DNA from 2 places in the Brevinema andersonii genome. Region 1 is predicted to be linked to the other one. Evidence: riboswitches for the same ligand, from Rfam matches in the RefSeq annotation. Region 1 holds a riboswitch; the other holds the start of a gene.
What was found. Region 1 has a riboswitch for thiamine pyrophosphate ahead of BM018_RS04715 (ABC transporter substrate-binding protein). Riboswitches for the same ligand answer to the same signal wherever they lie in the genome.
Positions count from the first base shown of each region.

Region 2: another riboswitch for thiamine pyrophosphate. It lies ahead of thiM (hydroxyethylthiazole kinase); the one in region 1 lies ahead of BM018_RS04715 (ABC transporter substrate-binding protein).

Region 1 is NZ_FOKY01000007.1:17,887-33,643, forward strand. Features, by position in the region: gene BM018_RS04710 (ABC transporter ATP-binding protein) at 1-283, opposite strand, end outside; gene BM018_RS04715 (ABC transporter substrate-binding protein) at 291-1,784, opposite strand; TPP riboswitch at 1,913-2,013, opposite strand; gene BM018_RS04720 (hypothetical protein) at 2,047-2,580, opposite strand; gene BM018_RS04725 (adenylate/guanylate cyclase domain-containing protein) at 2,577-4,337, opposite strand; gene BM018_RS04730 (GAF domain-containing protein) at 4,492-5,610, shown strand; gene BM018_RS07820 (hypothetical protein) at 6,236-6,388, shown strand; gene BM018_RS04745 (hypothetical protein) at 7,236-7,961, shown strand; gene BM018_RS04750 (GNAT family N-acetyltransferase) at 8,047-8,556, opposite strand; gene efp (elongation factor P) at 8,635-9,192, opposite strand; gene BM018_RS04760 (hypothetical protein) at 9,189-9,554, opposite strand; gene BM018_RS04765 (M24 family metallopeptidase) at 9,544-10,635, opposite strand; gene BM018_RS04770 (tetratricopeptide repeat protein) at 10,784-11,656, shown strand; gene BM018_RS04775 (hypothetical protein) at 11,683-13,398, shown strand; gene BM018_RS04780 (RNA polymerase factor sigma-54) at 13,475-14,683, shown strand; gene BM018_RS04785 (DUF342 domain-containing protein) at 14,696-15,757, shown strand, end outside.
Region 2 is NZ_FOKY01000019.1:940-16,696, reverse strand. Features, by position in the region: gene BM018_RS06460 (penicillin-binding protein 1A) at 1-1,546, shown strand, start outside; gene BM018_RS06455 (patatin-like phospholipase family protein) at 1,596-2,444, shown strand; gene BM018_RS06450 (hypothetical protein) at 2,446-3,192, shown strand; gene BM018_RS06445 (hypothetical protein) at 3,243-3,512, shown strand; gene ispD (2-C-methyl-D-erythritol 4-phosphate cytidylyltransferase) at 3,572-4,267, shown strand; gene BM018_RS06435 (AMP-dependent synthetase/ligase) at 4,277-6,007, shown strand; TPP riboswitch at 6,072-6,172, shown strand; gene thiM (hydroxyethylthiazole kinase) at 6,242-7,066, shown strand; gene thiE (thiamine phosphate synthase) at 7,053-7,700, shown strand; gene thiD (bifunctional hydroxymethylpyrimidine kinase/phosphomethylpyrimidine kinase) at 7,697-8,488, shown strand; gene BM018_RS06415 (glycosyltransferase family 2 protein) at 8,805-9,893, shown strand; gene BM018_RS06410 (glycosyltransferase family 32 protein) at 9,929-10,786, shown strand; gene BM018_RS07875 (hypothetical protein) at 12,683-12,844, shown strand; gene BM018_RS06400 (hypothetical protein) at 14,029-14,403, shown strand; gene BM018_RS06395 (hypothetical protein) at 14,481-15,044, shown strand; gene hydE ([FeFe] hydrogenase H-cluster radical SAM maturase HydE) at 15,138-15,757, shown strand, end outside.

The DNA of each region.
Region 1 (15,757 bases):
TCATCGGCAAAGCAACATTTTCCTGGACAGTTTTCCAAGGCAGAAGAGAATTATTTTGATCAATGTAAGCAGAAATTTCCGGCAAATCGGAATACCACTGACCCTCTATGCGCGCATTGCACTCGATCCCTGCCATAAGACGCAGCAACGTGCTCTTACCACAGCCACTGTGGCCTATTAAAGCAATTTTTTCTCCAGAAGAAATCGAAAAATTCAAATCCTTCATGATCAGTGTGCTGTCGTAAAAAACAGAACAATTACGTGCCTCAAATAGTTGTATCATCAGTCCCTCACTCTGCGATTAGCACTTTGGGATCAAACCCAGGTTCGATAAGGCCAGCATCAATCCATTCTTGGGTACGTTCCTGCCACACTTGCAAATCCATAATACCCCACTGCTCTGTTTCCGTGAACCAATGTGGACTTAGTATATTCAGGCTTTCCCGAATAAATGCCCTGGTGTATTCGGGATTGCGCTTGACAAAAATTTCCACAGCTTCGTCGGGATATTCGTAAGTATAACGATAGCCTGCTTCTGTGGCTCTGAGAAATCCTGCAACTTTTTTAGGATCGTTTTCCAGCAAGGCTTTAGATGCAATCAAAACCGGAGAGTAGTATTCCCCTTGATTCTCAAAGTTTCTTTTTGGAATAAAAGAAACTTTTTTGCCTTGTATTTTTAGGTCGACAAATGCCCAGTCTTCAAAAGTGTTGATAAAATCTGGTGCATTAGGAGAATCCGTACCAAAAGGAACCACTCCCGGCGCTGAAATTTCCAAGATTCTAACGGTACTAAAATCCGCACCTTGACGCTCGAAAATTCTTTTCAAGCGCTCTATTTCCTTTGCACCACCGTAGGAACCGTATGTTTTTCCCTCAAGATCCTTGAATGATATAATTCCGTCCCTATTAACTGCCCAGCCCGAAAGATCACGCCTTACAAGAGCAGAAACCACATTAATCGGTAGCCCGTTTTGATAAGCCAGCAGAACTTCTGTCAGATAAGAAATCCCAAAATCTGCTTTTCGCGCAGCAACTAAATTTTCGGGCTTACTGTTCGCCTCGATAATTTTCAAATTAAGCCCTTCTTTTTGATAAAAACCTTTATCCTGCGCAACGTAAAAACCAATATGGCGTGTATTAGGTGTCCAGTCGAGCGCTAAACTAACATCCTCCTGACGCATACACGCCGATAAAAACAAAATAAGGAACCATACACTCTTCATAATAACTCCTTTTTTGAGGAAAAAGTCTCTTTGAAAACGAGGCTGAAACAGAAGATCCAGCAATACCACAACAGCATACAATAAAATTCCGCATAAAGCGCTGGCTGCTGCTCCGTAAAACACGAGATCCATTCGGAACAAGCTGAGTGCTTTAGCAAAATAAACTCCTAATCCTTTCTCGGAACCGAGTCCTTCTGCGCTGATCGCAGCGCTCACAGCCCATATTCCTGCGGATTTAAATCCGGAAAAAAAATACGACCTTAAAAACGGCAGATACAAGTGAAAAAGTTTTTGCTTTTGGTTGGCTTTAAGGGTATCAAAAAGATAAACCAAAGATCCAGATAACTCTTTGAACCCCCTTGATATACTCAAAAAACAAGGAAAAAAAGCCATCCATGCTACTATGATGATTTTCACATATATAGAAAAACCGAAAATCAATACTGCTAACGGCGCAAGTGCAATAAATGGTATAATTTGTAAAGTGAATATAAAATATACCCCTATTTTTGATAATTTTGGATATCTTATGGTCCACAAAAATATTACAATAGAAACCAAACCTCCTAAAAGGAGACCAAAAAAAGATTCGAAAAAGGTTGTAAAAGTACACATAGATAAAGAATAAAGTAGATTGGTATAAAAGTCCAAAAATACCCCCATTGAAATACAGGGAGCTGAGCAGACTTTTATCGAAAAGAAATACTCCCTACGCCAGTATGAACTGGATCAGGTTATATCGGTCGCCGAAATATCGGCCTCTCAGCAAAATGCTCCCGAGTATTTCAAGTATTATAGCTTATTTTTTCGGCACAATGCAAGTTTAAAATGTTTTTCTCCTCAAAATAAAATATTGATTACGGGCCAACAAAAAGGACAATTGGTATAAAATATAAGTATCATCAATATGATCCTTATATTTAAATTGCAAAGAAGTAGGCTCATTGAGAATATCAAAACGTACCAGTTCTTGGTTAAGGATGTACCCTTGACAATGGTCATAATCAGGTACTTCAAGCAATTGGGCTTCTGTCCAATGCACCAAGGCTTCGAAATTTTGAAGAGCATTGTATATCGGAGCACGAAAAGAACCACAAATTTCAACAAAATTATTCAGCAACTCTAAACATTCCTGCAACGAACTACGATACACAAAAATAGAACCTATTTCAATATTAACACCAGCAATTTTTTTGAAAGTCGGATAGTAATAGTTTAATTTTAAACGATCATGGCTGATATTAGAATACTGCTGCATTTCCTCGTGAAGTTTTCCGCCATCGACAAAACTAATGTATGAATGAAACATTTCCTTTGTCCAAACACGTGCTTTAGATAAAGGCTGTAATGATATCATTTAATCCCCCAAGTTGCGGCACCATCCCAATTTTGAGGAGGTTGTTCAATAAAATGAGAGCAACGATCGGTATACAAAAAAGCCAAATAAAAATCAGGATTTTCTTGCTTCAAAGCTGAAAATTTAGGCAACGCTTGAGCAAACAGACCCTCAAAATAAAGCTGTAACGCTTCGTGATAGCGACGATAGAACATTATTTGAGGTGAAGTAAGGAGTTGCTTTAACTTTGGTTCAAAAATCTTCACCGGAAACGCTTTACCTTTAACCCTAACAGTATCAACCTTAACAAAGAAATAGCGGTCTTTATCAAACAATGCATCCTTTGTGAACTCGCTGATCAAAATTGGACATTTATACTGTTTGGTCAAGCCTTCCAGACGAGAAGCAAGATTCACCGTATCGCCAATTACCGTAAACTCTATTTTTTGTTCGGAACCAATATTTCCAACCACAGCTTCTCCTGTATTGATGCCAATACCTACTTCAAAAGTAATTTTACCTTGCCCCTTCTGCCGTGCATTAAAACGTTCGATGCCGTTCAACATGCCAAGTGCTGCAGCTACTGCATGATCTGCATCGTAAGGTGTACTTTTGGGAGCACCAAAAACTGCCATTATGGCATCACCGATAAATTTATCAATAATACCTTCTTTTTGAATAATTTCGTTGACCATTTCAGTAAAATAAGCATTGAGAGACAAAACCAGATCCTCTGGATGGAGCATTTCAGCAATTGTCGTAAAATCACGAATATCCGAAAAAAGAACCGATACTATTTGCTTATTGCCGACCAGCAAAGCTTCTGATGATCTGTTCAAAACATAATCGATTACATTGCTCGGAACATATTTTTGAAAAATAAAACGGATTTGTTCTTCTTTTGTTTTTGCTAGCACTGCCTGGTATGCATAATTTTTAATCTGATTATAGGCTTTCTCCAGCTCTTCGATCATATCATTAAAACTACGTCCAAGATAACCAATTTCATCAAGATATGAAATCTTGATGCGCTGAGTCAGATCCATATTTTTAGTAATAGCCTGGATCGTATTCACTGAATCTTTTAACGGTTTTGTCAGAAAATCAACAAAACTCCATACTATAAGAGTAGAAATAAAAAGACCCGCAGCAAAAATAACTCCTAAATACTTCATAATTTCATGAACAGGACTATAAAAATAATCGTAAGGAACTACCATTACAATCCATGCTTGAAGATCAATATTGGGCAGAAAAACACCGACTCTTTTAGTACGATCAGGAGCTGTGTATTCAAGCCAGCTACTTTCTAAATTAGGATTTTGCGCGGCTTGTTCTTCATATTTTTTAAGCAGCACAAACAATTCCTCTATTTCTTCCATATTCATATTGGTTTTGGATGCCCAAAACGATGCTCTGTCAACAGTAAACTCTCCGGAATAAGGAATTAATACAACTGTTTCTTCTGGAAATTTTTTGCTGTATTCCAGAATATTAATTCGGCAGTCCTCTCCCAAATAACCTTCTAGTTGAGGAACATCCCTTCTTAAAATCTGAGCTTGAGCAAATCGAAAAACTTCTCCCAGACGATAACCTAAAAATTCTTTAGCAATTTTCGTAATACCGTTACTTGACGAAAAATATGTCGTTACTCCTAGAAACACAAATACAACAATAATTAAAGGTATAATAACTACTAAAATCTTATATCGTATACCAAATTTGACAGCCATATGCTCAGGAGTACCGGAGGAACTATTACTTTTCTTTTTCTGCATTATTCTACATTATACGTAGCATTATTTTTATTATCATTAATTCTTTCAAAAAAATCAAGTATTATATCAAATAAAAAAAATTTCTATACAAAAGGGATTGCATTTTTTAGATATTTCTTTATAATATTACAATATAAAGAATTGGAGCTTTTCAATGAGCGAAACAGATATTAAGTGCTTAGAAAAACGTATCAAACAGCTGAAACGTATTTATTATTTAGAGCAAACTATGTTCGACGCACCTGATCTCAACTCTATGTTAAATACCGTACTCAAAGATTGTATTGCTCTTACAGAAGCTACCAGTGGTTCCATTATGTTCTGGGATGAAAACTCGGATTGGCTATACTTCTGCACATATTATGGGTATGATCCCGAAATAATTAACTCAACACAAATGAAAATAGGCGACGGAATTACAGGAACCACAATTCAGAATGGTCTTCCTCAAATTATTAATAATATTTCGTTGGATCCTAAATATATTACACTTCATGAGTCTATTCAATCAGAAATGTCTGTACCTCTAAATATTAAGGGATTTACTTTAGGAGCGATCACACTGGATAATATAAAAAAAAATTCATTTACCGACTGGCATTTAGAACTTATTCAAATGATTGCTGGGTACAGTTGCTCAGCGACCAATTATTTTTTGGAAAAAATGCAGTTTAATAAACTGTCCGGGATTTTACAACTGTTATTAGAGCTGCCTTCCATCCAAGACCCACAAGATCTATTTGCCAAACTGGCTCAAAGCATTCATGCACAAGGAGCATGTATTATCAATAAGTCAGGGACTCTACTTTACGAATTCGGCCGAATGGCAGCCCCTGTTATCCCTAATACAGAAATTTTTGACAACACAACTATTAACGTTCTGCATCATCAAAATAATCAAATGCCTTCTCATATTCGCTTAACTATTCCTTGTGCAGCTGACCAATTTTTTTTTGTTGTTGACAAAAATTACTACTGCTTTGAAGACAAAATCATCGATCTTACCGTATGCCGTAAAATACTAGAAATTTTATTTCCGATAAATAATTACACTCAACAGCATTTCTCTTATAATGAATATATTTACCAATGGGCTTCTAAAAAAATGTCTGAATCTTCTGGCAACATTTACAATAACGCCATCGCAGAAATAGAAACTATACTCATCTCACAAGCATTAAATTTAAACAATTATAACAAATTAAAAACTGCATGTTTTCTTGGCATCAACAGAAATACTCTTCTTAATAAAATAAATCTTTACAATCTATAACATAACAAAATGTTAAATAAGGAATTTTCATGAATCAAGACAAACCGTACCTTTCAATTATTTATATTTCGATATTTGGATTTTTTCTCACAGGAATTTTAGCTTATCCTTACGGAATCAACTGGGATAATTCTTATGTTTATTACAATATCGATATATTCAATAACTGGATGGGTTGGTTTTACCCTTCTTTGTGGAAATACCTAATTAATATAATTGATCTAAAGAATTCTATAGGCCTGCTGCATAATATATTCTACTGGATTGGCATACCTCTTATTTACCTAAACTTTATCTATATCCCTCCCCTTTTTCTTTCAAATAAAAAATATCTCTATAATTATATAATATTTGCATTTTGTCCCAGTATTGTTATTTTTTTGACCAACATCACTAATAATGTTCTTTTATTGAGTTTTTTAACACTTGCAATTGGCAGTTATACGGTTTTTCGAAAAAATAAATCTAAAATATTTTTTTACTATCGATAATACTATTGATTTCTTCTACCTTTATTAGAAGAGATGCAGTAATCATTATTATTCCTTTACTCGTATATTTTCTATTCACGGCATTTCGGTCAAAATTTTATTCATTTTTAGCTTGTATCATCTGTATAACAGCAATGATAGGCTTCAATTACTTAGCAAAAAAGAATATCAAAGATTATGATAGCACAATCAACAGTATTGAACTCATTACAATTTACGATATTACAGGAATGAGTTATTATAAAAAAGAACTGCTGATCCCTGATGAAATATTAAAAGAAGAATAATCGAGGTTCTAATCGCAATCAGGTCTTGGACACTATTTTAAGCAGTACAAACATTCATGTTGATTATATAACATTTGAGAATACAGGAGTCAATGAGAAACTTTTAAGCGGAACTTCATGGAAGTCTGGCCTTACACTAAAGAAAGCACTGCCAATTTATATAAATAATCTTCCTTATTATTTATTTTTTCGGCTTAAAACAATGAAGGGTTATTTTGTTGAGATGCATTCTCTTTATGAACCAGCTTTTCATCAAGATATATTGGATCAAAAAGGATTATCCCACCCTTCATTTAATATTGTTGAATTTCTTAGGAAAACATTCATCAGAACCACAGAAATAGTTCTCGTGTTTTTCTTTCTACAATGGTTCTATTTTTTTCTTAGCATTTTTTCCTTATATCTTTTATATTCCAAACGTTTTTTCATGATATACCCTCTACAAGACCGATCTTTTTGCACTGTATTGATTATCACGGGTTGTATTGGATCCTTATTAAGAATGATTTCTTCAGTTTCCATACAATTACGATATCTTACGCCAGCTAATTTCTTAATATGGATTGCATTTATTTACAGTGTACAAACGTTTTTAGAGCATTACGACATATCTCTGACCAAAAAAAACAGATAAATCAATCAAATATGACTTCTTGAAAGATAATTGGATTTATTGGTAATAGATTCTTTAAGAATAGCCAATTTATAAATGCATCATGTCTATTCTGCATATTATTCCAAATTATACAATATCAATTTTTACGGTTGACACAAAAATAAAAATATAGTATAATGCATATGTAAATATGCTCGAGGCAATATGAGCAATATTTTAAGGAGATCTTAGATGGAAAGACTGTATACTTTAGCAGTACTTGTTTTAGCTATAAGTCCTGCGTTTTCTGCTGTTGGGGCACACAATTTCGTAATCAAAGCAGGAGGAGGTTTATCTGCTAGTACTACTCAACCATTAGAATATTTGGATGGGAAAAAACGCCCTGAAGTAGAAATACAGCAGGAAACAACAACTTTTGTTGGAGGTGTAATAGCTGTAGACTTAGGATATCAATTTTTCGGCACAAAAAATTCTGTAGTACAAGGTGTTGATGCACTTATTGGTTTTGGTATGAATTTTGACACCATGCTTACAATAGCTGAGAGAAAGTTGCCGCCAGGATTAGGCGCCAGATTAGACATACCATATGGATATATTAGTTCTACTTATTCAGTAGGACGTCAATTTGATAATGCTAAATTGATGTTTGATATTCTAGGTATTAATCTCGCTATTGGAAACATGACACTCCACTCTTCAGAATACGATGAATACCACAGTACAGAAGCCGGGGGTGTTTTTCACGTGGGAATCAACCTTCCTATCGGTACACAATATATTATGAATAATGGATTTGTAATAGGATTTAGACATTCTCTTAACTTTTTATTCCCTGCATATAATAATAAAGATGGCGATAATTTCCTTAATGAAAAAGTAAACAATAAAACATTAAGAGCTATCAATTATATTAATTATAATCTTATTGTATCTTTTGGTTATATGTTTGGAAAATAATTCAAAGTTATTTCTAAAACTATTTAATATTTGTTAATCATCTCCCAGTCTATATAGACTGGGATTTTATTTGACATTATCAGAGCTAAAACATAACTTCAGGATATACTGCTGTTCCTGAAATATCATTTTTATGAAGCTGGTATACCATAAAATATTCATCTGGAACATCAAAAGGTGATTTAATACCATATTTTGATGCAGTCTTAAAACCGCATTTTGTATATACTTGCGGAAGTCCTAATACAATAATCAAAGGGTAAGTCGATTCTTTTGCTCGAGCTATTGCTTCTTGAATTAACATAGTACCATATCCTTTTCCGTGTTGCTGAGGCAGCACAGCCAGAGGTGCCAGACTCAAACAAGTAAATTCTTCTTCCTCTTCATTCACAAGAAATATAGGATGCAGCAATATATAACCAACAATATTTTCATCCTTTTCAAGAACTAAAGAAAATTGAGGAATAAAAAATTTACTCGCATGCAGACGATTAACTAAATTTGATTCATCAAAACGATTAAAAGCTCGTACTAGTACTTCTGCAATCTTCATACGATCATCAGGCTGTTCAGCTCTGATAAAAACATGATCCATAATGATCTCCTAAAAAACGCACTAATGAATAGTGCGTTTATTCAGTATAAAAATAGCAATAACTCTTTCAAATGTCAACTATTTTACACGCTCAATATAACGATCATCACGGGTATCAACACGGATTTTTTCACCAACATTCACAAAAAGTGGTACTTGAACTACAGCTCCTGTTTCTAGAGTAGCAGGCTTTGAACCCCCACTCACTGTATCTCCTCTGAGACCAGGATCAGTTTCAACAACTTCAAGTTCCACAAACATAGGAGGCTCTACTGCTATAACTTCATCCTGATATATCTTCAATTCAGCAAGCATTTGATCTTTCAAGTATTTGACAGCATCTCCTACGATATCTTCCGATACCGTATATTGTTCGAAAGTGTCTTGATCCATAAATACAAAATCCAAACCATCACGATAAAGTAATTGAGCAGTTTTATTATCAACACGTGCCTGTTCAAGAGTATCTCCTCCTCTAAAAACACGTTCCAACATATTACCACGCAGCACATTCCGAAGTTTCGTTCGCATCACAGCTCCGCCTTTTCCTGGCTTATGATGCTGGCACCAAGCCACATACCACAAATCATTCTCAAATTTCAGAATCATACCTTTTTTAATATCTTCATAATTCATTTTTTCTTCTCCAAACTAAAATTTTGTTTTTTCACTGATTTTAATACAGGCTGCTGTTTGTTTTTGATATACTGTTGGATTAATTTATTTGTTTTTTGAGTATTATCTGCAATTTGAACAATCTTGATAAACAAAAACATATTCATAAACGTAGGTACTAAAAAGACCGTGGGTATTAAAACAGCCAAGCCTGTCCAAAAATTTTTGTTTCTCCAGTTAAAAAATGTAGTAAAAACATCAGAAAAATGGCTGACAATCCATGCTGTTGCCGCAAAACAGATCGCAAAAAATACAAAACTTTTAATCCAAGAATTCCAAAAAACTGTTTTTATTATATTCTGAATTGTTTCTTTAGAAATCATATCCACACTCAGTAATATATTCAAATCCTGTACTACGCATTACCATAATATCTTCTAAACGTACACCGCCTAAACCAGGAAAATAAACTCCAGGTTCTACAGTTAACACCATATTTTCAGTAATAGGATAATTCCAAGTTTGGTTAAGACGTGGATTTTCATGGACTTCCAGACCTAAAGAATGTCCTAATCCATGAACAAAATACTCATCATACCCATGTTGGTGGAGATAATCACGGGCAATCTTATCGATTTCACTGCCTGTCATCCCGCAACGACTATCTTGTTGTACTTTTTTAATAGTATCCTCAATAATTTGCCTTGCTTGAAGAAGCTTAGAATCCACTTCACCAACTCTCACAACTCGACTGAAATCCGAACAATAATGATCTTTCACAATTCCAAAATCAAATTGGATTAAATCACCCTCTTCTATTTTTTTAGAACTTGCAGCACCATGAGGCAAGGCTGCTCTCTTTCCTGAAGCAATAATAATATCAAATGCCACCGCAGAAGCACCCTGCTTACGGCAATAATATTCCAGCTCCGCCGCTAATTCCAATTCTGTTATTCCTGGTTTAAGTAAGCTTTGTATATACAAAAATGCCATTTGAGTGATACAGGTATTCTGTCTAATGGTTTCTATTTCGAGTTCATCTTTGATCATTCTGGTTTGTGCAATCGTCACATCCTGCATAACTTGAGTGTAAGGAGGAAGTGCTTCGATCATAGATTTACCCATTAGATAACTCATGCTGTCGGTAGAAAATTTCAGCTTTTTAAGAGAAGTTCCTTTTAAGATCGATTTTAATGCAGCACCAAAAGGATTATTAACCCCTATTTCCTCCAAAATAATAGTAACTTGACATTGCTCCTCCACTTGAAGAAGATAACGCCCATCTGTAAACAAATATACCTTATCAGGAAAAATAAGCAAATGATTATTACTCCCCGTGCAGCCTGTAAGGTAAAAAATATCAGGAGCATGAACAGTTAAAAGAGCCTCATCTGCAGAAAGGAGTTGCGTTACTTTAATAAGACGCTTTTCAAAGATAGGATTTTTTATCATTCCCTTTGGCATACTGCCTCCTTAATGAATAAAGAAGATAAATCATAATTGATTTTTCAAAAAGAATCAAGCATCTTTTTTTGATTTTTTTATTAATCCACTTCAGATTTAAGATTGTTAATTCCGATATCTCTAAAGTAGAATTTTTTTGAGGCGCATTATGAAAAAAAGTTTACTTTTTGCTGCTATTTTCGTATTTCTATTCTCTGGATTTAATTTTTCTCAAACTTTTGATACTATTGATACAGCTTCATTCCGAGACGAACCAAAATACACCGAAGATGCACTCAACAGGCTTTATATTGTCGGGCTTCAATATATGACTGAAGGCAATTTAACACAAGCAGAAATTTCTTTTCGAAGTATTTCAGCATTTCCTTTCCGTTCGAAAGACTGGCGTGCTGTAAGATTTTATAAAGGAAAATCCCATTTCTATTTAGGTGACATCTACTTCATACAAAAAAAATATAACCAGGCAATAGAACAATATAAAGCAGTTGCTCAAGAATACACAGAAATTGAAGAGTATACAAGTTCATTGTTTAAGCTGGGAAAAAGCTATATTTTATCAGGCAATTCCAAAGAAGGAATTGAGATCCTACGCACTTACAATTTCAATTACGGAGGTCAGGATGGGTTAGCTGATAATACTTTGTATTGGATAGCTCGTGGCTATCTTTTGGAAGAAAATTACCCCGCAGCACTTAGAACTTTGGAACAAATTCTTTCGGAATACCCTGATTCTGCAATGTCTTACGACGTAAGGATTTTGATTGCACAGCTCAAAACAGACTCTTATCAGAATAAAAATCCCGACGCTCAAAATGCTATCAATTCGAGTCAGGAAAAGGCATTAGCAATTGAGTCGAAAAAAGAATTAATCGTAAGAATCGAAAATATTTTACAGCTCAAAGAACGGTTGCTTATGGTAAAAGAAAAAAAACTCGAACTGCTAGAAAAAATAAGCAGCATCAGATCCAAAGCTATTTCAAACCGCCAGGCATTCGCAGCTAAAGATGGAAATTCGCCATGATGAAAATAAAAAAATCAGGAGAAAATATGTTGTGTCAGTCTCTGTCAAAATTAAAGTATATTGTTATCATCACTCTTGTTTTTTTACCTCATGCACTTTATTCTCAAGATAATTGGGTCAGTATCAGCAACGAATTTCTTAAAGTGAGCCTTGATCCTCAAACAGGGCGTTATATTATTGCCGATGCACAAAATCCATATCTTCCTAAAATTACATCATTGAACGCGCCAGAATTTATTGTTCCATTGACTCCTGTTCAGGATAAAATTCTATCAGAAAACGCTATTTTAGGTCAAATCCAAAATGCTCTTAACTTTACTACCTTAAATATCAATGGAACACCAATTGTCTTCGGGTCGCCTGAAGGGCGTTGGCTTTCTGTGCCGATCATTTCCGAAGCGAGAGATCAAATACTTTATGCATGGCGCTTGGGTGATGTTGATATTTTGCAAATTATCTCTATTATCAAAAATCCCGATACGCTGCTTAATGATGCGGTTTCGGTAACATATCAGTTCAGAAATAACAGCGGCCGTATCCAAAAAATAGGAGCACGTTTGGTATTGGACCCAACTCCTGGGGATGGACAGGATATTCCTTTTATGCTTCCGGGAGACATAGAAATTAATACAGAAACTGAACTCAGTAGTAGCGATATTCCTGAATATTGGTTTAGTACTGATCAATCAGGACAACTATCGCCTTATACGGTACGAGGTATTCTTCAGTCGTCACGAACGACCAAGCCAGATCGTATCCTTTTTACGTCACTTAACAATGCATTGTCTAATCCTTGGACTATAAGACATAATCCACGCAACCTGCTTTCCGATCAAGATACAGCCGTTGTCATGTATTATAATCCTCAAGAACTCAGCCCTAATTCATCACGCTCTATTACGACTATTATTGGGATTTCAGGGGTGATCAACACCAGTAACAACGGATTAAAAATTAATTCCAGCGTAATGAGCGCACAGGATCAGAATCCTATCAGGCTTGATTTTTGGGTTCAAAATACATCAACCGAAATTTTCGATCAAGTTAATCTGGATTTGAAAATTCCTCCTGGATTTAATATGCTCAGCTCCAATCCTAAAACCCTAGAAGACCTAGGACCTCAAAGTTCGGCAAGATTTGTAGGCTGGAAAATCAGTAGTATCAACAATACAAGCAGCACATTCCAAGCAACGCTAACAGCACAAGGACTACGAAATGGCAATGTAGTAGCCACTTTAAACATTCCTATTACATTTACTATCGAATCAAACATGGCTGCTAATGAAGAATTTCTCATCAAAGAAACAGCTGCCCAAACTCTAGAAACCTTACAAAATGAAGACAATATACCAAGTATTTCTCTAGTTTTAGAGGGTTTTATGCCGGAAGATACTTACGGGAGCACCAGTGAGAACTTGGATGCCCTTTACCAATACTTTGCCGACAATACACAAGAAGATAGTTCATATATCATTAAAATAATTGAAACAGAACGGCAATTGTTGGAAGAAATTCGAGAAGCAGAACGAAATATTAATGAAGTCAACCAACAATATAAAATTCTAAGAAGCGTATACAAACAATTATACGAAAATAAGAATACTATTGATAGCTATCAAATTAACATCCAACAAGTGCAGGATAAGCTTAACAGCACAGAAGAAAAATTGAAAACGCAGCAACAAAGTTATTCTAATCTTACTAAAAAATTTGATTCTTCAGCAATTTCTTGGATAGAATAGAGGAATATTAATAAAGAACTCATTATATGAGGAAATGTGACCGAAAATAAGATATAACAAAAAAAAGAAGGAATATGTGAATTTCGAGCAAAGGTCCGATCAGACATTTATTTTTTCGCAGATTATGAAACAAAAATTATCTATTTTATCGATGAATAGAGCACAAATTACTATACTTATTGATTCGATATCAGAACACAATCCTTTTATTAAGACGCGCTCGTTTGAAACCGCGAAAAAAAATAAAAATTCCTACCCTGCTGCCATTGATGAAATTTTAGCACAGGAAACAAATTTCTATCAAGAAATCCGCGAAGAATTGATCCTCGACCTGCAGGACGCAAATGACGATAAAATACTTTATCTGATTCTTGGAAGCCTAAACAGCCAAGGATTCTTAGAAACCACTTCTCAAAAACTTTGTGATTCATTATCGCTTGATGCCGAGCGTACAGAATTCCTGAGAAAAAAAATCATGCATGGTTCTTATCTCGGACTTGGTTCAATTGATTACTATGAATACTTAGAATTTATCACAAAAAATCAATTTGGAGAAACTTCTGTAGAACATCAAATAGCAAAAGTCATTACACATTTCAAAAAAAACAAAATCCGTAAGGAATTTTTATATAAGAAATTAAAACTTCCTCAACACGAAATTGATCAGGCTTTAGAGCATATTAAAAAAATTCCTCTTAGTCCCCTTGGAACACAAACATTGAAAATTATTCCGGATTTTGAAATAAAAATTCATGCTGATCATATTTCAGTGATACCTTATCGCGACATTACGGAAGAAATCATCATACCCTTGCAAGCAGTATCTTCAAAACAAGGGAAAGAAGCAAAATTACTTTTGGATGCTTTAACCCTCAGAAAACAAGGCCTACAACAACACGCTGATGCATTAGTAAATTTACGAAAAGATTTTTTTCTGGGAGGCCCATCTCCATTACAGCCTGTTGGATTGAAAGAAGTCGGCAAAATCACGGGCCGCCATATTTCTACCGTCTCACGAGCTCTATCAGGGAGACATTTTATGTTTAACGGCGAAATTTATCCGTTTTCATCCCTCCTGACACACAAAGTAGGAAAAAGCAACAGTCTGATCGTCAAAAGCTTAATAAAAAAAATTATTGATAATGAAGACAAAAATATACCTCTTTCGGATGATAGTATTGCTCTTATTTTAAAGAAGCAGGGACATTCCATTGCACGCAGAACCATTTCAAAATATAGGCATGATTTAGGAATTGGCTCTATCCATGAAAGAAAATTAAAATAGGTAAGGTGAATTATGGATCGGTTAAGAGAGTTAATAGAGCGTGATCAATGGGCGGAATTGCTGCAGGACGCTCAACAAATTGCAGATCATGCTAAGCACTCTGATATTGAAGTTCTGGCATTTTCTCGGAAAGAGGCACTGAAGAAAGCAGTGGATATTTTCGGAATTGATAGTAGTTACTTGATCTGCGAAGAACTAATAAAAGGAAATCCTGGTTTTCTGGGTTGGTTTAAAATTCCTAATCAATACTTAATTTCGATCAAACCAGAAGTTCTGTCTTCCCTGAAGAAAAAAAGTGACTACACTCAAAATAACGAGTTAGCTCAAAATAAAAATGGCACTTTCCGTTTGATCATGAGAAAAAAAGGGTTAGAATTGGTTGTTTACCCTCCAAAAGGTATAGGAAAACCAGTATATACTAAAGACATCGAAGCAGAATTGGAACGCCGGAATATCACAGATATTAATAATATTCTGATCCAAAAGGCATTAAAAAGTCCAGGAGAAACATTAATTATTGCTCCATATATCAAATCAGAGCAGGATGCTACTTTTTCAATCAGCACTGACAAAAATGATATGACAGCATTTCTGAGTATTTCAAATCCAGGAAATAAAGGTAGAATACCTGAAAAAAATGAGATAATTGACGGCCTCAAAAAAATAGGTGTTGTCCACGGTATCAATGAACTTGCTGTAACAGAAGCACTAGATAATGAACTATATCAAATCTCTATTCCAATCGCAGAAGGTACGCCAGTCCAAAACGGGACTAATGCTTATATTGAATACTCCTTTCCAGTAGGTGAAGATCGTATTAAATATGCTGTGCGCCCTGACGGAAGTGTAGATTTCAAAGAATTAAACATAATCCACAACGTCCATAAAGGTGATGTTGTTGCGGTGATGCATCCTCCCACCAACGGCACCAACGGTATGACTTTATCAGGAGAAATTATCCAAGCAATACCTGGTAAAGAATTAGCTTGGAATATCGGAGATAACATAACTATTTCAAAAAACGGTTTGGAAGCCATTGCAGCAACAACCGGCCAAGTGTACCTCAACAAAAAC
Region 2 (15,757 bases), on a different contig from region 1:
CTATCAAAAAGCAGCAAATATTGAATTTGAAAAAGCATTGTCAAATGAACAAGAAATCTATTCGGGACATTACGCTCGAAATTCCTCAACATTGAAAAAAAACTATGAAGATATTATCGATCTATTAGGATTAAGCTTCGGATTAGACAGTTTTTCATTCAGCGATACCCGGACAGAAAAAATTGTAAGTTCTATGGTATCCAGTGATCAAGACTTAATTTCACTTGCTTCATTTATTCTGGGTATGGATACAATCAACATGAAAATCGATAACTTAAATAATTCAAAACATTTAGTAGCCCGGAAAGAAGATTCCGTAGAAGGCGCATTGGTATCAATAGATCCCTATACAGGCTATATTAATGCTATGATAGGAGGTCGCCATTATAGTGTAGCTAACCAATTCAACAGGGCAACACAAGCCCGTAGGCAAATGGGCTCTACATTTAAGCCTTTGCTTTATGCTATCGCTCTGGACAACAAAATCATTACCCCTTCAGAAATTTTTGTTGATGAAATTTTATCCTACAAATTACCTAATGGTAATATTTGGGTTCCAAGAAACTATAACGGTACCTATCAAGGTCCGATGACAGCAAGGCGTGCCCTAAGATTGAGTGTCAATATTATTGCCATTCAAATTTGGGAAAGAATGATTAAATTATTAGGGTATGATTTTATTTTAAATCAGTTATCATTATTTTTCGGAACATCTTCAGACAGTTTAACAAAACGTATTCATAATGAATTAGCAACAGCATTAGGAACAGGTACAGCTAGTCCTTTAGAGATGGCTCAAGCTTTCGGTGTCATTGCTAATGGTGGCATGTCCGTTGAGCCGATTGCTATTCTTAAAGTTTATGATCGTAATGGGCAACTTATTGACGATTTTAAGGTTACACATGATTCTAGACCCAAAGTCCGCATTATTTCAGAAGGCACGGCTAAAATTATGCAAAGCTTGCTTCATGACATAATGCAAAGGGGAACCGCTGCAGGAGCTGCAATGCGTGCTGGCTATAATACGAGTAGCTCAGGAGGAAAAACAGGTACAACGTCTAACTGGACTGATAGTTGGTTTGCGGGTATTACTTCTAATTTATCTACAGTAATTTGGATAGGTTTGGATGATTCTCGTAAAGCTCTTGGTAAAAGCCGTTCTAGTGCTGTAACAGCAGCTCCAATCTGGATGAATTATATGAAAAAAGTAAATTCTTTGACCCCCGTTTCTAATTTACCTTTTCAACAGTCGACAGAAGGTTTAAAGACAGCATTTGTTTCATCATACACTGGCTTGTTGGCAACTGCACAGGATACAGAAGGTTATACTGAATATTTTTTACCTGGTACTGAACCCCAGACTTATAGTGATGCAGAAACAATTGCTCGAATTCAAGCACAAATGGCCCAAAAAGATAATTATGAAGTTTCCGGTGAAACTGTTGATTTAACAACTCATACAAATAACTCTAATCCTTATACCCTAGATCAATCCGTTAATTCGGATGAATTAGATCTTTCTTTTGATTTATCAAGTGGCCTTTAGTATCTTTACAAATAGAGGATACAATGAAAACAATGATTAATAACTTTCTATTAAAAAAAAAATAAAAAAATATGGATTAGGACTGGCTTTAGGTGGGGGAGATGTTCGTGGTTTTTTCCATATTGGTGTTCTTCAAGCTCTAGAAGAAAAGAAAATCCCTATTTCTTTTATTGCGGGAGTTAGCATAGGTTCTCTATTAGGTAGCATTTACGCTATGGGCTATTCTGCAGATGAAATCCTCGATATTATCGAAAATAAAACTCAATTTTTTCAATTATTAACTACTTTTAATCTTAATCTTCTTCCTAAAACAGGAATTTTCAGTGGCACAAAGATCGCTGATGAAATTAATACATTAGCAGGAAATAGAACTATTGAAGAATTGAATATTCCTTTTATATGCAGAGCAGCAGATATCCTGCATTTCAAAGAAGTTGTTTTTACTCAAGGAAATATAGGACTTGCCGTGAAAGCTAGCTGTTCTATTCCCGGTTTTTTTTCTGCAGTAGAATACAATCACCATATTCTTGTAGACGGCAGCGTATTAGGCCCTGTCCCTATCCAATTAATAAGAAAACATTTTCACGGTCCAGTATTAGCTTCAAATTTAATTGCTTACGATTCACTGGACGATGAACATGCGCATAAAGTCAATCGATCCATCAAGGGAGATTTATTGAGTAGAATCTTACCTATAGCAGATCCTGTTATTAAATCTTTTCTTCTCATTCAATCAAGAATTACCGCTCTAGAGTACCAAATGACACCTCCAGATATCTCCGTGCAATTTTCTGGGACATATCACCCTACACTTTCAAATATGCAAAAAATTAAGTACAAACTTATTAATGATGGGTACCAAGCAGCTATTTCCACATTAGAAAAAACAGGTTTCTAAGATGACAACACTTGTAATAGGAGGCCTGCCTCAAACATTGGAAATTATAAATTACATTCAATCATTCCACAAAGTTGTTAGCTGTTATTCGCCTTACTTCACTCAATGGCCGGCAGCAGATTTTACATTTGGTCTTCGGTACGATCGAATTGATCAAATTCCTTGGAAATTTTTTGATTTTTATATCGATTGTTCTGGTTCGGTACACAGTATAAACATATGCTTAGAACAAGCCACTTTAAATAAAAAACCTTGTTTTGCATTTGATGCATTGTCACAACAAATGTACTTTCAACAGGCATCAGATTCGATTAAACTCGATTATTTCAAACGCATTCCTCTTTTCAAGCAAAATTTTGAATTTAGTAACTCTTTATTTTCATATCTTAACCCTGATACAATACCTCATAGTTTTGCAATAAATCAGCAACATATCACAAAAATTCCAGAAAAACGAACACAAAATTTTTATAGTTCAGGAATTCAATGTGACCTGGTTGCCACAGCATGCTCGGAAGATACGAGTGCTGTTGCACCCTCGGAAGAGCGTAATTTGGATCTTCTAGAACTAGGCAATTCTATCAATCAAAGTGGATATGCAAAATTGGTTCGCGTATCAAAATTTTTTTCTGAATTTTGCGTTGGAAATAAAAAAATGATGATTTACAGACAAGGAAGATTGACATTAAATCCATGTCTAGATGCTGAAGAAATCTATTTTCATTATTTATTTTTCGTAGGTGCTTGACGAATATAAGATTCATAAGTATCTTTAATACACAACAATCGGAGGTACTCATGGATATCGCAACACGAAAAAAATTATGGAATATTTTTTATGCAGAAATTTTAGCGGATATTTTAATTACCGGTCAAATTGTATCCCCTTCGCTGAAAAAATTCATAGCAGATCAAGATATTAATAACATCTATGCTACTTTGTTAATGGACTTAAAAACATTTTTCGACAAAGCAGACATGAAACATGTTTATAACTTTTTCAATACAATTATGGATGAAACTTTATCTCAAGAAAAAATTTTTCATTTAATGAATAGCATAGCTTAAATCCTTGAAAAAACCTCGCCCATATGTTATACTAACATATATTATATGGTGAGGTTTTTATGCGTCGAAACATCGCGATTATACTTTCCGCAGGCTCAGGCATCAGGATGCAAGCTCAGAAACCTAAACAATTTCTTATTATTAATAAAAAAACAATTTTAGAACATACTATTTCGATATTCGATAAATGTCCGCTTATTGACGAGATTTTACTCGTTATCCGCCTGGAAGATCATTCAGAAATCAAAAATATTCTAGCCAACGTTCAATTAAATAAACAATATCATATAACTTTTGGCGGTCAAGAACGATATCATTCTACTCTGTCTGCTTTAAATTTTTACAAAGAACGAACAAATATTAACATGATTATTCATGATGCGGCACGTCCATTACTTGCGCCAAGCACGTTAGAACAGTGTATTAAAAGCTTATTGCACTATTCTGCTGTAGCAGTTGGTACCCCAAGTACAGATACATTATTTAAAGTGGATGGCTCTATAATTCAAGATATACCCAATCGTCAAGATTTCTGGCATGCACAAACACCACAATGCTTTCATATCGAAGTATTGGAACAAGCTTTTAATAAAGCTCTACAAGATAAAAATTTCCGACCGACAGACGATTGCTCTGTCATAAAAACATACTGTCCGGAAATTCCAATCTTTTTAATTGAAGGGCTTCATTCCAATATAAAAATCACCCATCGTAACGATCTACTCACTGCAGAAATTTTATTAAACAATAATTAGGAGTGTGTTATGTATTTACATTTACAACACTTAGCAGATTCTTTTCAGATAAGAGGAGAAAAAATCTACTCTCGAATGTTTAATGGTGAACGTTTTGTTTCTATCAGTTACCGCCAACTTTATGATTCTATCCTTAAGATTGCACAGTTCTTACAAAAGAAGAAAAACATCAAACAAAAAGATAAAATTGTTATTATTTCAGAAAATCGTCCTGAATGGATTATGTCGTATTTAGGAGTGGTATACAATGGATTGATCGCTGTTCCGTTAGATGCCTTGCTCACCCCGGATGAAATTCAAAATTTAATCAGCGATTCCGAAGCATCAACAGTATTTATTTCGGCAGCAATTTTCACTAAACTCAAAGATAATCCAAAAATCATGAATCAAGTTAAAGAATGGATCATTTTTGATAAAGAATCTTCTTTATCAAAATGCAAAGGTACAATTAATTTTTTGCAAGACATTATAGAAATACCTATTTCTGCATGGCAGAAACAGGAAGTGCAACCAACAGATATTGCTTCTTTAATATATACTTCAGGCACTACAGGTCACGCTAAAGCAGTGGTCTTAACACATAAAAATTTCATTCATCAAGTTAATAATTTATGTATATCTGCAGAACTTACAGAAAATGATATTGAATTCAGTATTTTACCGTTGCATCATACCTTAGAATTTTCTGTTGAAATGACGGTACTTGGAACTGGTGCAGCCATTACCTATGCAGAGTCTATCAAACCCAACCGGCTTATCGCTGCTATCAAAGAAACTCAAGTTACCATTATGATAGGAATTCCAGCACTATATAAAAAAATCTTAGATGGCATCAGGAAAAATATCCATGAATTAAAATTTCCGTTTAACTTTGCCATTAACATATTATACAAGACTTCTGAATTATTTTATGGCATGACAGGATCACACAAAGTCGGAGAAAAGTTATTTCGGTTTCTCAGAAAAAAAGCTGGATTCGATACTGTACGCTTTATGATTTCAGGCGCAGCCCCCTTATCTGAACAGACTGCAAAAGGATTTGCTATTTTAGGCTTCAATCTTGGAAACGGTTATGGGCTTACGGAAGCCTCACCTGTCGTTTCTGTCAACCCTCCAAGTGGACCTATTTTTAATCAATCGGTTGGGATTGCAGTTCCACATGTTTCTTGGAAAATTATCGACGCTAATAATGAAGGGATCGGCGAAATTTGCGTAAAAGGCGATAATGTTATGCAAGGATATTACAACAACCCCGAAGCAACACGTGCTGCATTCACAGAAGATAATTGGCTGAAAACTGGCGATATGGGATTTATTAAAACTCATGCCAATAAAGCATACTTATATATTGCAGGCCGATATAAAAATATTATTGTAACCAGCGGAGGAAAAAATGTTTACCCCGAAGAAATTGAAGAATTAATTAATAGTGACCCATACATATTGGAATCGCTGGTATTAGGAGTGCCTCAAAGCGCTAATGATCTGGCAGAAACTGTATGTGCATTGATAGTACTAGATTCTATATATCTGGAATCCAATCAAATAAGTGAACCCACCGAAATACATGCCCATATTGACCAACATATCCGGGAAATTAACAAAAAATTACATATGTATCAAATGATTAGAGGATATGAAATACGAACTGAAGAACTTATTAAAAATTCTACACGCAAAGTTAAAAGATTTGAATATAAGGGAAAAGATTTTCGGCATTTGCTTCAACAAAAATATTAATTATTCATTTTTATTGATAGAGAATGCAAAATAAATTTGACAAATTTATTATTTTACTATATAATAAATAGTCTAGGGGAGCTTAAGCTGAGAGGAAGCTGTTTTGCTTCGACCCTTAACCTGATTTGGGTAATGCCAACGTAGGGAAAGAAATTAAATATACAACGGGAATACCAATCATGGTTTCCCGTTTTTATTTTGCTGAAAATACAATAAGTTTTAGGAGAAATTTTTATGTTTGATCAAATCCTCGAGAATATAAAAATAAAATCACCATTAATCCATAATATTACTAACTATGTGACAGTCAATGACTGTGCTAATATCTTAATTGCGTGTGGAGCATCACCTATTATGTCTGATGCTATTGAAGAAGTCTCCGAAATTACAAAAATCTGTGCAGGCCTCAATATTAACATTGGCACACTTAATGCACATACAATTGAAGCAATGATTTCAGCTGGTAAAATAGCTAATCAACTATATCATCCTGTTGTTCTTGACCCTGTTGGCATAGGAGCTTCAAAATTTCGAACTGATACTGTTAATATTCTATTGAAAGAAATTTCATTTTCTATTATTCGAGGCAATATATCAGAAATAAAAAATTTGGCTTTAGGCACCACTACAACAAAAGGAGTAGATGCCAATTCGGCAGATACTATTAATATGGACAATATCAACAGTATTCTTGATTTTGCACAACTTCTATCACAAAATACTGGTGCTGTTATTATCATTACGGGAGCTATTGATATCGTAGCAGGTAAAGAAAAAGCTTATATTATCAAAAATGGCCACCCTATGATGTCAAAGATAACAGGATCTGGTTGTATGTTATCTGCAATGACTACAGCTTATGCGGCAGCTAATGCCGATAACATCCTAGAAGCTGCTGCTGCCAGTGTATGCGCAATGGGCATTTGCGGAGAAAAAGCTTACCATACTATGAAAAAAAACAACAATGGAAATTCCAGTTACCGTAATTATCTTATTGATGAAATTTACAATCTTACTGGAAAAGCTCTGAAAGACGAGGCAAATTATGAAATTAGATAGCCAATCTTTACTGTTGTATGCTGTAACAGACCGTACTTGGAACAAAAACAATAGTTTATCAGAACAAGTAGAAAAATGCTTAAAAGGAGGTGTTACATTACTACAGTTACGTGAAAAACACCTCGATTATGAGACCTTTTTATCAGAAGCACAAAATATCAAAAAATTATGCAAAAAATATCGAATACCATTCATTATCAATGACAATGTTGATATTGCTATTGCTTGTAATGCAGATGGAATCCATGTAGGACAGGAAGATACACCTGCTGATATTATAAGATCAAAAATAGGAAACAAAATATTAGGAGTTTCTGTGAAAACTGTTGAAGAAGCATTGTTAGCAGAAAAAAACGGAGCTGATTATTTAGGTGTAGGAGCAGTATTCCCAACATCTGTCAAACCTGATGCCATAATTATTACCTATTCAACTTTAAAAGATATCTGTCAAGCAGTATCGATTCCTGTAGTTGCCATTGGGGGAATTTCTGCTAACAATATCCGTCAACTAAAAGGCACAGGAATCGATGGTGTAGCTGTTGTTGCTGGTATTTTCGGGCAGCCGGATATTACAAAAGCTACCCGTAACATGCTTAAATTGACCCAGGAAATAGTAATTGGAGGAAATTCATGATAAAAACAGTATTGACTATCGCAGGATCTGACTGCAGCGGTGGTGCAGGCATTCAAGCTGATATCAAAACTATAACAGCTCACAAAATGTATGCCATGAGCGCCATAACAGCCCTAACAGCTCAAAATACAACAGGAGTTTATGATATATACCCTATCACTGCTGATTTTGTTGCATTACAACTGGATTGTATTTTCAAAGATATTCCACCAGATGCTGTTAAAATAGGTATGGTCCAAAGCAATGAAATTATTGATATTATTGTCACAAAGCTTAAGGAATATAATGCAAAAAATATTGTTATTGATCCTGTCATAACCTCAACAAGCGGCAGTTCTTTATTATGCAGCCAAGCTATAGAGACTATTATTAAAACTTTGCTTCCTATCGCTAATATCATAACCCCAAATATTGCCGAAACAGAAACACTAGCTCAGTTGCCTGTTAAAAATGAAAATGATATGATCTTAGCTGCTAAAAAAATATCTGCACTGACATCTTCTCCTATTTTGATTAAAGGAGGACATTTAAAAAATAAAGCTGATGATTTATTATATATTGATGGAAATTATTATTGGTATCGCTCCGAAAAAATCAATAATCCAAACACTCATGGAACAGGGTGCACACTATCAACTGCTATTGCCTGCAATCTAGCAAAAAACATGTCTCTACAACAAAGTATAGAAAATGCTAAAAATTATATCACAGGTGCATTAAAATCTGGACTAAATATTGGAAAAGGCCTTGGACCATTAAATCACGTTTATTCTATTAATATAGAATAAACGTGATATTTGTCATTCTATATCTATTATCATTTTTCCTGATGCTATTTTACTTTTATTGAAAAATATAGAATTATTTTATAGAACAAAAAAATAGAAACAAAACAAAGGAGGGGACTATTGCAGATGGAGCGTGCATACAGGCGATGGCTCAAAGAAGAGCCTACTTGTTCAGAGAACTTCAATAAACCCCCAATCGGGTATTAAACATTGGAGTAAAAAATTCATATTGACAATTTGCCTATCGTAGTATATAATTACTAAGTTCTCAACTTAAAAACTAGCCATATCTTATAAATTTAAACAAGGATAAGGTATGTATCCTAAAATTTCTATTATTATTCCCGTATATAATACCGAAGAATTTCTTGAAGAATGCATTCATTCGTGTATTAATCAAACACTTCACGATATTGAAATTATTATTATTAATGATAATTCTCCTGGAAATTGTAGAGAAATTGTAAAAAAGTTTCAACAGCTTGATTCTCGTATTAAATTTATTGATTTACCAAAAAATATGGGAACACTTAATACTAGAATACAAGGTTACAAAATAGCACAAGGAGAATTTATTCAAAATGTAGATTCTGATGATTCCCTAAAACCTGAAGCTTGTCAAATCATCTACCATAAACTCACCGAATTTCAAGCTGATATCTGCCATATAAATCCCCATTTATACCTTCATCCTGACAAATCACAAAAAGCTTATAATAAAATCTTCACACCACAAAAATGCTCTTTAACACAAAAAAAATGGATAGAAAAACTTTTAACAAAAAAACTTGATAATTGTATGTGTTTTTACATCATCAAAAGATCTTTAATTAATAACCTCATCCCTATGCTTCCTGAAAATCAACATATTATTCTTTATGAAGATTTACTACAAATTTTTTCTCTTGCTTTCAGTATCTCCGTTAATAAAATCATTTCTATACCAGATCAATTATACTGGTACCGATGCAATGTGGGAATTATGTCAAAAACACTGGATATAGAATTATTCAAAAAAAAAATTGCAAATACGATACAGGTTACATCTACAATTATTAATATTTTCAACAAAAACATTATAGAATCGAGTCCAGAAACAAGTCAAAAACTACATCAATATTTATTTGAAATATCCGTTGCCTATTTCAACATATATTTCTCGATGAATAAAGAAGAACAAATACAAATACAACAATATATCATAAAACACGGCCTACAGAATGAATTTATCTATTGGCTGACTGAAATAAACAATAATGAAAGCTTAATATCTGATACAGCTACCCTCTCCATTAATGAAAAAAGAATAATAAAATTATACCGTTCTATCAAAAACATGATATGCTCATCTTTACCAAACAAAAATATAGTAATAAAAATAATCAGAAAAAAATTTTTACTATAAGCAAATATATCAGAAACAAAACATAGGAGATTAAGATGGGGTCACTCAAAGTACTGCATAGAATCTATTTTGGATTTGACAACAAACAGGATATTTATTTGGATTATTTGGAAACATGGAAAAAAGAATTACCCAATTATCAAATAAAATACTGGAATACAGAAAATCTTCCTATGGATCTTAACGAGTATACTCAAGCTCTTTTCAAAGAAAAAGACCATGCATTTTTAAGCGATTATTTTCGTTGGTGGATCCTTCGTGAATATGGTGGTATTTATCTCGACGGCGATATAGAAGTAATAAACGGCAAAAAATTTAATCAGCTGGTAGAAGAACTAGAGGCTTCTCAGGAATATGACGCTTTCATAGGGCTTGAATTTAAAACTCAAGGATATACAGCACATTCAATGGCCAGCAAAAAGAACTCTGAATTAACCAACTTTATGTGTAAAGTTTACGAAAATATGGGAGTATTACGGCACTGGCGCAGGAAAAAATGGTTTGTTGCTCCACTTCTTGTTGATTTATATTTTTATGAAAAGGGCATTGCTCAAGAAAATTTGGGATTTATTGAGACTGACCAGCCAGTTATAGAAGGCCATGTCAAAATTTATCCTGTTGATTATTTTTCACCTGTGGTATCCTACTGTGCAAATTCCATCAACAATTTTCAAGCATACTCTTCAAACACTTGTATATGTCATCATTTTGTAGGATCGTGGACTCTTGATCTGAAAATCCAAAAAAAACGAAACATCTATTTTAAAGATTATCTCGAAGCACAAACTAAAAAAAAACCTAAAATCATACGTATTTTTTCAAAAATTATTCAATTCACTATCAAAACCTTAAAGTCTATTCCACAAAAAATAAAAACACTATGGGAAATTTGAGATGAATATTACTCTTATTGTTTTGTATGTAATAATTTCTCTTTATTTATCAAAACTTTACAAAAAAAAACTGTTATCATACTAACATATTTCTCTTCTTTTGTATTATGTTGTTATCTCTCTAACTCTACTCTTTCTATAGTAGGTGGCAGCTTCTTTTTCCCTAAAATACTATATTTCATTTTTCCTATATGTTTTGATCCAATATTTAATACTTTCAATAATTTGTTTAATTATTTTTTCTACTATTATGCAGAAGTTCGATAAGTTTCCTAGATTTTCTTTTATGAAACAAAAATATTCTACCGAAAGAGTTTTTTATTACCCTTTGTATCAAGCTTATCTATTGGATTTTATGTTATCCAGGAAACGTCTCTTACGATAGCTGGCTCACCTTGGTTATGATTTAGAATAACAAAATAAGTAATACCCATACAATATTGTACACGATAATTCAAAAATTTCTTTTTCAAATTTGGAATTCTCCTGCTATTATTAGTTTTATTCAAGTAACATCTTTTGCTGCTATTTACAGCCTATGGATTACTTTTTTTATGGAATTGGAATTTCTTCCAAAATTCTATTGCCAGTTTTTATTTTATTCTATGCCCGCCTACCAACGGCACCACAATCGTTACACTATGAAAAGATATTCTTTATACTCAAAGTTTAATGTTTATTTCTTATATTTTTCTGCTGCTTTTCACGGATCAACACAAACAAAAAAATGTTTATTACCGTTTATTTCAAGCACCACCCAAGCAGTGCTTATTTCTTCCGGCACAACGGAATAATTGTTATTGCTTTGGGTCTTTTCATTCTGTTTATCTATTCCATTATTCAAAAATCTTGGAAAATTTTTACTATCTGTTAAGAGAAGTTTGATTTGGCACTATTATAAGTTTAGTTTGGCACCCGAACGAAACTAAACGTTGACTAACTTAAGAGACTATTTTAGAACAAAAACCGCAGACATCTGAGACCTGAAGAACCTGAATCTTGCCTGAACACCCCATAACCTTATTAAACTTAGATATGGGGCGTTTCTTAATTCAAGTTTAATTTTCAACCCTGCAACATGAAAAAATTTCTCTTCAAAAGCATTGCAGAAAGTTTTAAATTCTTTTTTTATCGTGTTTCACAGCTGTTTTATCACTGTTTTAAGACTAAGAACAGAGCCGGAGACCTTCGGACATTTAAAAATTTTGTTTAAAATTGGTCCAAACCTGGGATATTTTCTCTAAATACTTGTGTTTCTTATCTTTAGAATGATAGTTATAATGGAGCCAAGGAGCCTCATATTCTGAGCTTTCCGAAGAATTCCATATCAAAGAACGGTGGATCCGCACTATTATCAGCATCATGCTGCATCATCACAAGAAGCCATGTATATAAGTAATTCCTATATACGCGGCATTCATGGAAGATATCCGCATTAAGCGGCTTTTTTATGCTAAAAAATTGTTGTTTTTTACCTGAAAATCCTCTCTTTTTAGATAACAAACAAAATTCAAATCTTGAATTTAATTAGTTCTAAACGTTTTTTTGACGTTTGGAGAGCTATTTTTTAAATGTCCGCATTTAGGATTACCGGACAAGTTTTGTATGGACTTGAAATCCTTATTTTTCCAGTACTAAACTAGAATTTAATCAAAATTTAATTATTAAATCCCCGATGTCCTCACAGACATGCTTGTTTTTGACCCTAAAAGCTTGTTTTATCTGTACTTGTTCGAGTGACATTTTACACTTTGCATGACACCCTGAATATTTAGTACGTCATATCGATAAGGAATGGAACAGAAGAAGCCAAGCCCTGCCTAAACTGACAGAAATATTACAAAAACACTCTGAGGCTTGGTTACAATTGGATCAGTATAAGAAGCGAAGAATATTGTGTTGTCTAAGAAATATTTTACGAATATTGACGGGGAACCTTGGATGGCAGTGGTGGAATATGTCTACGAAAAGTCGGCGCCGCCTGTCCTGATAACTTTATATCCGGTTAATGGTATGGAAAAATTAAAAGAATTAAGAACGGGGATGCTTTTAAAATAAAAGAAGAATCCAATCAGGATCTGCATTCGGATCTAATTTATTCATACGGGATAGAAGATGCCATCTGGTTACTGCTAGCATGTATCTAAAATCATACTTAGCCTTACGATTAGGATCCTTATTTAACCAATAATCACTATATGGTGATACCGTAGCCCCTTTAAACTGCCAGTAACTGTATGGTTTATCAGGCCATTCATCTTCATTAACTTTAATGATCGCTATGCCTTTATTGACTAGTTTCAGAATAGCAATTCTTGGGTATCCTATCTCTTTTTATGTTAGGGTTGGAATGAGACTCTATATATGCATAAAATGCAGAATTTTCATTGATGTCTTCCAAATATTTCATCCTGTCAATCATTCCCGAATATTTTCTAAATCTAACGCCGGTAAAATCTCATGTCGACCCCATTACTATTCTCACTTCTATCAAAGAAACACGTTTGTCCGTTATTCTACCTAGAATGTTAAAAATCGATCCCCAACCAGGCAGTTCTATTCTACTCTGCACCTCTTTTAATTTATAAAGATGCGGACCCTTATAGCATGAAATCACGACCGTCTTACCATGAAATTTTCTCAGATTATCAAAAATCTGGATGTCTATCTACTGCTTGCATCGTCTGTCTGCGCTTGCTCAGTCTCTAGCGCAGAACAGCCCGATAAAAAAAATACTAAAAAAGTAAATATTGATCTAAAAATCATTTATTTCTTTATAATATAAATAATTATAAAGAAAAAAGATGCATGAGTTACCACACAAGAAAAGAATTTTCTTTAAAGTCTCAAATTAAACTTCGCATGACACTATCCCATTAATGGGCGTTTTAATATAGGTGACTTTTATATATGCTGTTTTATTTCAGGATTTTCAATTCTCAAAAGACTTAGAAGCAAATAAATCTAGCCCTATTCTCATTCCCATTAATCGGCATATCTTTATAGACAAAAAAATTCCTTACATCCGGAAATTAAGGAATTAACTTCATCTTTACGGGAAGACCTATGGAGAACAAGTCAATTCAACAATATGGTTTATTTTTATATTCAAAGAATCCCACAATAAAGAAAATGCTCTGTGCTCCGAACAAATTACAGAAAAAATTGCCGATAATAAAACTTTTTTCAAGCATTATATACAATTATGGACCAATTCATCTGCGATTCATTTAAGAAATAGCTTGAACCTCATAGATATCATGTGGAATCGAACTCCCTATCCGTTTTATGGATTAAGTCCTGTTACTTTTAAGAAATCACCCGGATGTCCACAAGAAAGGCTATTTCCCCTACTAATGCAGCCTCTCTACTATGCTGCAAATACTTCTTACAGACTGACTCCTCTATGGGCTACAACAATTATATTACCTTTTGCTTTAACTTACGAATTCTTGTACGGGGACAAAAGAAAATTAATTATTTACTTTCCATGGTTTGCTGATGTCATAAGTTTGTTTTTATTTTCTCTGTCATTAGATTTTCGTTATTTTTGGATAGGAGTTTGGATGTTACCAATCAGTTTATTTCTAATTATAACAGAACTTAGAAAAAATTAATAATAAGCTTGTATTCTTCTTAAAAATATAGTATAATATAAGAATATCTAACAAATATCCCTAGTAAGGAGCTCCCAATGAAAAAAGCTATTTTTCTTATGGTATCGCTAGCTTGCAGTGTAAGCAATACCAGCAAATTATTTGCCCAATCAAAATCACCCAAATTCTTAGGAGGATGGGTTACTTATGAACAACAATTAGGAGGCCTTGATAACCAATTTATTACTTATGGTGGTGTAACTTTGGGAACAACAGTATTTGGAATTATGTTAGGCTTAGGTATGTATGGTACTTATCCTTTCACAGAAACAAAACACTATTACGACAGAGATTTTCGGAATTTATATGGCGGTTTTATTGTTGGCTACAAAACACCTTGGAAGATTGTAGGTGCTCGGATTTCTGTACTTTTAGGAGCTGGTTCTATTCATGGATTTACTTCAAAACAAGATTCTGAAAATGCCTCTTTTCATTTTGTTATTTCACCTACTCTAAATATTGATTTCCATATTTTTAAAACTTTAGTCTTAAGTGTCGGGCTTACTTACCGCTATTTTACAGGGTACAATGAGTATAAATTTAATGTTAACGATCTGAATAATGCTTTCGCAGCAAATTTTAGTGTAGGGTGGGTCTATTAAAGATACATTCTATTGTTTTGTATGTTTTGTAAATTTTTCTTGATTTCTGTACATTTTATTAGCTACTATAAGGTAAAAATAAAAGGAAAATTTATGAAAAATATCTTAGAGAAATTATTTAATACACCGTGTGATATGACAAAATCTGAGCTTGCATATCTTATTGAAAATATTAATGACACTGAATTACAAGATATTATAAGCTTCGCAGACCAACAAAGACAAAAATATTTTCAAAAAAGAGTGTATATGAGAGCTCTTATTGAATTCAGTAGTTTTTGTGCACAAAATTGTCTTTATTGTGGAATACGTGCTCAAAATCGTAATGCTGAAAGATATCGATTAAGTCTTCAACAAATATTAGAATGTTGTGAATTAGCCTATAATTTAGATTATAGAACATTTGTACTGCAATCTGGAGAAGATTTTACCTATTCCACTGATGATATTTGTCATATGGTACGTACAATAAAGAATAAATTTCCTGATTGTGCAATTACATTATCGATTGGAGAAAAAACTTATGAAGAATATCTTGCTTATTACCAAGCAGGAGCTGATCGTTATCTCTTACGCCACGAAGCCGCATCACGCAGACTTTATGAATATATTCACCCACCGCAAATGTCTTACGATAATAGGCAGCAATGTTTATACAATCTTAAAGAAATTGGATATCAAACAGGTGCAGGATTTATGGTTGGACTGCCAAC